3 regions of the Alteromonas alvinellae genome follow, and region 1 is predicted to be linked to each of the others. Evidence: predicted binding sites of a transcription regulator. Region 1 holds the regulator's gene; each other region holds the start of a gene.

Evidence for each region. The regulator FliA, encoded in region 1, starts transcription of late flagellar genes. The targets are predictions, from matches to a motif close to CTAAAGNTNNNNNNNNNNNNGCCGATA.
Region 2: a site for FliA is predicted at 1,110-1,136, ahead of ACX5KA_RS03035 (flagellar protein MotY). Genes of this name have one in related genera too.
Region 3: a site for FliA is predicted at 770-796, ahead of ACX5KA_RS13815 (VC2046/SO_2500 family protein). Genes of this name have one in related genera too.

The regions. Positions count from the first base shown of each region.
Region 1 is NZ_CACSIH010000021.1:3,758-6,030, reverse strand. It holds gene ACX5KA_RS01450 (protein phosphatase CheZ) at 1-321, opposite strand, end outside; gene cheY (chemotaxis response regulator CheY) at 356-739, opposite strand; gene ACX5KA_RS01440 (RNA polymerase sigma factor FliA) at 776-1,507, opposite strand; gene ACX5KA_RS01435 (MinD/ParA family protein) at 1,504-2,273, opposite strand, start outside.
Region 2 is NZ_CACSIH010000041.1:31,775-34,047, reverse strand. It holds gene glpQ (glycerophosphodiester phosphodiesterase) at 1-57, shown strand, start outside; gene ACX5KA_RS03035 (flagellar protein MotY) at 101-973, opposite strand; gene rnt (ribonuclease T) at 1,314-1,949, shown strand; gene ACX5KA_RS03025 (peroxiredoxin) at 2,023-2,273, opposite strand, start outside.
Region 3 is NZ_CACSIH010000187.1:31,850-34,122, forward strand. It holds gene ACX5KA_RS13810 (response regulator) at 1-705, opposite strand, end outside; gene ACX5KA_RS13815 (VC2046/SO_2500 family protein) at 829-1,353, shown strand; gene trhO (oxygen-dependent tRNA uridine(34) hydroxylase TrhO) at 1,529-2,273, shown strand, end outside.

The DNA.
Region 1 (2,273 bases):
TATCGGCATGCTCGCCTCAACGGCATCCATAGTAGTATTAGCAGCTTTTTCAGTTTCTTCAATTACGTAGGTAAGGCGGGACTGCGCATCAGGAATGTCATCTGTAGCTAAATTTTTGATGCGGTCGTCTATTTGAAAGTTATTCAACGCGTCGTGGAGTTGACGCGTCAATTTACCTACTTCAGCAAACAACTCAACGTTTTCTTTCATTGAGACGGCTTCAAGTAGTGCGCTAGCTGAAGTCTTATCGCCTTCTTCAAGAAAGGCGACAAGTTGTTTTGCTTCCTCTAACGATATTGGAACGTTTACATTCGTTGTCATCCAGTAAACCTCATTTATCTGGTGAGCGTCTGGATCAACCTAAACGTTCGAATATTTTATCTAATTTTTCTTTTAGTGTTGCTGCTGTGAACGGCTTTACAACGTAACCATTTACACCTGCTTGCGCCGCTGCAACGATTTGCTCTTTTTTCGCTTCCGCAGTAACCATAAGCACAGGCAAATGCTTAAGCTTATCGTCTGCTCTTATAGCGCGAAGCAAATCGATGCCCTGCATACCAGGCATATTCCAATCGGTCACAACAAAGTCGAAATCGCCCTGTTGTAACATAGGTAATGCAGTGCTTCCGTCATCCGCTTCCTGGATGTTGGCAAAACCCAAATCTTTTAGCAGGTTTTTGATGATTCGTCTCATGGTAGAAAAGTCATCGACCACGAGAATTTTCATGCTTTTGTCCAAAATAGCCTCCAGTGAGGGGTTAATTGTTATTAATCTCTATTCTTCGTCAGCTTGCCACGACTTCATTCGTGATTTGAGTTTTAACATGGCTTGACTATGAATTTGACTGACTCTCGACTCACTTACATCAAGAACTTCGCCTATTTCTCTTAAGTTTAGTTCTTCATCGTAATAAAGTGAAAGTACAATCGCTTCTCGCTCAGGTAATGTCGTAATTGCATGGGCAAGCGCTTTTTGAAAAGCACCCTGCATTAAATCTTCTAACGGTGCGTCACTGCCTCTACTTTGTTCAGTAGTAATAACATCTTCCGACACACCTAAATCTTCAATACCCACTAGCTTTCCGGCATTTACTTCATTAAGCATCTGGTGATAATCCTGCAAGCTTACGTTAAGCTTGTCAGCAATATCTGAATCTCGTGCATCGCGCCCTGTCTCGCTCTCTACTTGAGATATCGCTTCCGTTATGGCGCGGCCGTTACGGTGAACAGAACGCGGGGTCCAATCACCTTTTCGTATCTCGTCGAGCATGGCACCACGAATTCGAATTCCTGCGAAGGTTTCGAAACTTGCGCCTTTAGAGCCGTCAAAGTTTCGAGCGGCCTCTAGCAACCCAATCATGCCTGATTGAATAAGGTCATCAACAAGTACGCTGGCAGGCAGTCGCGCAATCAAATGATGCGCAATTCGCTTTACCAGAGGCGCATGTCTTTCGACTAACTGCGATTTATCTGTTTGTTGTTGATAAGCGGCTGCCTTGCTGTTCAACGCTGACTTCCTACGGCTTTTTCTGCAACTAATTGTTCAATGAAAAATTCTAAGTGGCCACCGGGCTGCGCTGGAATTGGCCACGTAAGTGCTTTACTTGCCAACTTAGTTATCGCTACTGCTGCCGGAGAACCTGGAAAGGCGTCAACAATAGCCGTTTGCTTGCGCACCGCCTTGCGAATATTCTCGTCGAAGGGCACTGTCGCCACTAATTCTAGTGCAACATCGAGAAAACGCCCTGTCACTTTGCTTAATTTGCTAAATAATTCCTGACCTTCACGCACATCGCGCACCATATTGGCTACGACTTTAAAACGAAAAACACCGTGCTCGCGGTTAAGAATTTTTATTAGTGCGTAGGCATCTGTTAAAGATGTTGGCTCATCGCATACGACGACCATAATATCTTGTGAGGCCTTTGAGAAGCTCAATACCATATCTGATATGCCTGCCGCGGTGTCGACAATAAGCACATCTATCTGAGACCGTAATTCGCTAAACGCTCTGATTAAACCAGCGTGTTGCGTTGGTGAAAGCTCTGCCATTGACTGCGTGCCTGATGTGGCAGGCGCAATCTTAATGCCGTGAGGACCGGTCACTAGCACTTCGTCCAACGTGCATTCTCCAGAGAGTACATGAGATAGATTTTTCTCAACCCTTAGCCCTAACATCACATCTACGTTGGCAAGGCCAAGGTCGGCGTCAAGAACCATTACTCGCTTACCCTGCTTCGCCATCGCGATAGCGGTGTTAAGTGTAATGTTCG
Region 2 (2,273 bases), on a different contig from region 1:
GCTGACGGTGTTTTCACCGACCATTTAATACCGGTATTAAGGTGGCGAGAAAAATAAAACTAACGCATTTTAAAGCGAGTGTAGGCGCAACAATTAGCGCCTACGATTTAGAAAGTCGCACCACCACGCGTCTGTTTTGGGCGCGGCTTTCTCGCGTATCGTTTGGCGCAATATGGCGTTTCTCACCGTGGCCTGTTAACTGAATTCGATCTTCAGGTACACCTAGCGTCGTCAAATAGCTTTTTACTTCGTTGGCCCGTCGAATAGACAATTGTTCGTTGTTGTAGCGACCGCCATAGCTATCGGTATAACCGTCAAGAAGCACAAGCTCGAGCTCGCTGTCTTCTTTCAAATATTCACCAATCATGGTTAAACGCTTTTGCGAATATTTGGTCAGTTCTGTGCTGTTGTTCTGATAAGACAATACCGTGTAGGCAATATCATCAAAACTAAATGGGAGTAGGTTCGAGACACACTTAACGAACTCTCGATACACGCCTGAAAAATTACTGGCGTTTAGTGCCACACTCACCTGGTCGTATTTGTTATACCAGTCTTGGTAATAGATTGTGGGCCAAAAGCCTTTTTCCAATTCAGACAGCATAGTCCACGCAGCATCTTGGGGTAGATCACCGTTGTACTGTTTTCGAAGAGACATGTCGGCTATAGTTTTAGGCGCGACGCCTGGCATCCATTTAGGTGGTACAGAATAAACTGCAGCCATATCAAATTTGCTGGGCAGCAAATGCATGTCCAGCTCAAATTCCATGTTAAGTTGCTTCGATGCCGTGCTTGTGAACATGGCTTCACCGTAACCCGGTAATTCGTGGTTGAGAGTACACTGAAGGCGGGTGTCAGTATCGATACGCCAGTTGGAGCTTTCTATGGTTGCAGAATATTGCCGCATGGCAGCGTGGGAAGATAATGACCCCACTATCCCCAATAAAGCGATATATTTTAATTTCGACACCATTTCGACACCATAACGAAAATCAGACAAACACGGGCAAGAGACAATGATACGCCCCGAATCACCAAGCATATTGAATCGAATTAACTTATATAAAACACTCTCATTGAGCTTTTGAATTCATTACGCTTAATATGATTATCGTCCAAATTGTAGAAAAGTTTAGCGTTTAATACCATCGGAGTTTCGTACCATTGCTATACCCCTGATTTAACAACGTATAAATTGAAACTGGCAACTCGAAGGTATCCTTGCGATAATTCTTTTACGCAATATGCTTCGCAGGTTGGTACGCACTTGAGTCACCAACCAATTTACGCAATAGAGTCTTACAAGAGTGTTTATGTCTGCCAACCCGCCCCTTCTTTCCCAGCGCTTTCGAGGTTATTTTCCCGTTGTCATCGACGTTGAAACAGCCGGATTTAATGCAGGCACTGACGCCCTGTTAGAATTAGCAGCGGTAACAGTAAAAATGGATGAAAACGGTATACTTCATCCCGATCAAACTTTTCACTATCACATTGACCCCTTTGAAGGTGCCAACCTAGAGCCAGCAGCCTTAGAGTTTAATGGTATCGACCCAAATTGTGCATTACGAGGTGCGATTGAAGAAAGCGAAGCCATGAAGGACTTATGTAAAGGTATCCGCAAGGCGCAAAAAAATGCTGACTGCCAACGTTCTGTTATCGTTGCTCATAATGCAACGTTCGATCAGAGTTTCGTCAATGCTGCGATAGAGCGCTGTAATATAAAGCGCACACCGTTCCACCCATTTGTTTCGTTTGATACCACCAGTCTTGCAGGTCTTGCCTTAGGACAAACTGTTTTGGTAAAAGCGTGCCGTGCTGCAGGGATTGCATTTGATCAAAACGAAGCGCACAGCGCGCTATATGACGCCCAAAAAACAACTGAGCTATTTTGCTATATGGTAAATCGCTATAAAGCGCTAGGCGGGTGGCCTGTAGAAAATAAAGAGTAGTTTTATTCAAACTGATATAAACAAAAACAGCGCCAAAAGGCGCTGTTTTTTTTTAATCGTCGAACAGGTTAGCTTATAGCTTGTCTGCTTCTTCAGATAGGTACTTAGCAACACCTTCAGGTGATGCATCCATACCCGCTTTACCTTCAGTCCAACCCGCTGGGCAAACTTCACCATGCTCTTGGTGGAATGCTAGCGCGTCTACCATGCGAAGCATTTCGTCAACGTTACGGCCAAGTGGAAGGTCGTTAATTACTTGGTGACGAACCATGCCTTCTTCATCGATTAGGAATGAACCACGGAACGCTACACCATCTTCTGGGT
Region 3 (2,273 bases), on a different contig from region 1:
GTCATGAGCGTCGGCATTGAACCTGTTGCGCTTCAGTATTTTCTTGGCAACCGATATCGCTTTTTCATATTCATTAAGAAGAAGATAAGACCTTCCAATGGCAACTTGCGCCCATAAAACTGGTTTACTGTCTATGTAATCACGTAGAACATCAAGTGCTTTTTCAGGCTGTGATATTCTCCAATAAAGTTCCACTAAAAGCTGCTCGCAGTGCCCTTTGTAATGACGAGGGTTTTCTAAAAGCGTTTCAATTTGGTCTATCGCGCTATTAATTTCACCTTGCTCAATTAAATTGAATACATGCTGAAGGAATTGTCTTTTCTGCCAGGCCCGAATAATGCGAGATTTTAGTTGTACTTGTGAAAAGGGTTTTATCAGAAAGTCATCTGGTCGCCGCTCAATACTACCTAGTACTACAGGCCGCGCGCTATCAGCGCTGATAAGAATGAAAACTGATGTGGGGCTAATAAGCCTGCGGGTACGTAATTCTTCGATAAGTTCATAGCCATTTTTATTCTCTGCTCCCAAGTGTAAGTCACAGATAACAATATCAAACCTATGCTTTTTGCACAGGGATACAGCTTGTTCAGCGGAAGATTTAGTGACTACATCGGATGCGCCCATCGAATGCATTAACCCTTTCAAAAGTAGTAGGAAAGGCCGTTGATCTTCAACAATCAATACTTGTTTGTTGCTAAATTGCATTTCAAATCCGTGAATGAGCGCAGCATTTTACCTCTAACAAGTATATCTAACTTTTAAAAATAAGCTTAAGAAAAACATTATCTTGCCGAAAACATGCGTATAAATATAAAACGTTTAGTATGAATGTCGGCAGATATAACTTCAGCGAATGAACAAACAACAATCGACCCCAGTATTTACTGGGAGCGAAGTGGTGTACTTGCGCGTGCCTCGTCTGAGGGGGCTCTGTTCTCTTTATATCTTGCAATGCAGCAGCACAGTGTTGCAGAGCCTTTCGAAATTGAAGTAGCAATATCCTCTAAGGACGATGCTCGGAGCATGGATGCACAGCTCGCTTCGCTTAACCATTACAGGCGGCCATCATTATCGGCTAATGAAAGCGCGTGGGAGAATATGCAGGTATATTCAAGCATAGCATCTAAAGATTTCGAGAACGCGCGACTGTTCCTTCATATGAAACCATTACCACTCGCGCAAACTGATGACGCAAAACGGTTACCTGATGACGTCGTACAAAACTGTAGTTTATCTGCCCAGAAGCGACTCAAAAAACAGTATGGTAATACTCTAAAAGAAGATAACACGATACTTTACGATATTCTCTCGGCACAAGGCGAAAGCCGAGCTACGAACGAGAGCAATAACTAACAGGCTCAAGCCGGTTGGTCGTCTTTTGAGAATATTGCCTAAATTAGCGGAGCGTACCTAGAACAATCAGAATAGCCCGCTTCCGTATCCGGCCTAGTTTTTAGCGCTTTTTTTTGTTATATTCCGCGCCGCATTTTTGCACTGGTCTTACGCTCCAATCAGCAAAGGTTAAAATATGTCTAAATATATTGTATGCGCAATGTATAAATTTGTTGCGCTTGAAAACTTCAAAGAAATTCGCCAACCGCTTCTAGAAACCATGGAAGCTAATGGCATCAAAGGTACACTTCTTCTTGCCCACGAAGGTATTAACGGTACAGTTTCTGGTACCCGCGAAGGTATCGACGCGTTACTCGCTTATCTTAATAGCGACGAGCGCATTAACCCAATTTCTTACAAAGAGTCACTTCACGATGAACAGCCGTTCTATCGCACCAAGGTAAAACTCAAAAAAGAAATTGTGACCATGGGCGTTGAGGGTATTGACCCTCGCAAAACCGTAGGCACGTACGTAAAACCTAAAGACTGGAATGCACTTATTAGCGACCCAGATGTTACTGTTATTGACACGCGGAACGGTTATGAAATTGAAATTGGTACGTTCAAACACGCTATAGACCCTAAAACCGAAACGTTTCGTGAGTTTCCTGAATACGTAGCGAAAGAGCTCGACCCGTCAAAAAATAAAAAAGTGGCTATGTTCTGCACCGGTGGTATTCGCTGTGAAAAATCGACGGCTTACTTGAAAGAGCAGGGATTTGACGAGGTTTATCACTTAGAAGGCGGTATTCTACAGTACCTTGAAGATGTACCGAAAGAAGAGTCGTTGTGGGAAGGCGATTGCTTTGTATTTGATAATCGCGTTGCAGTTAACCACGACTTAGAGAAAAGCCATTATGAGCAGTGCTACGCGTGCAGAC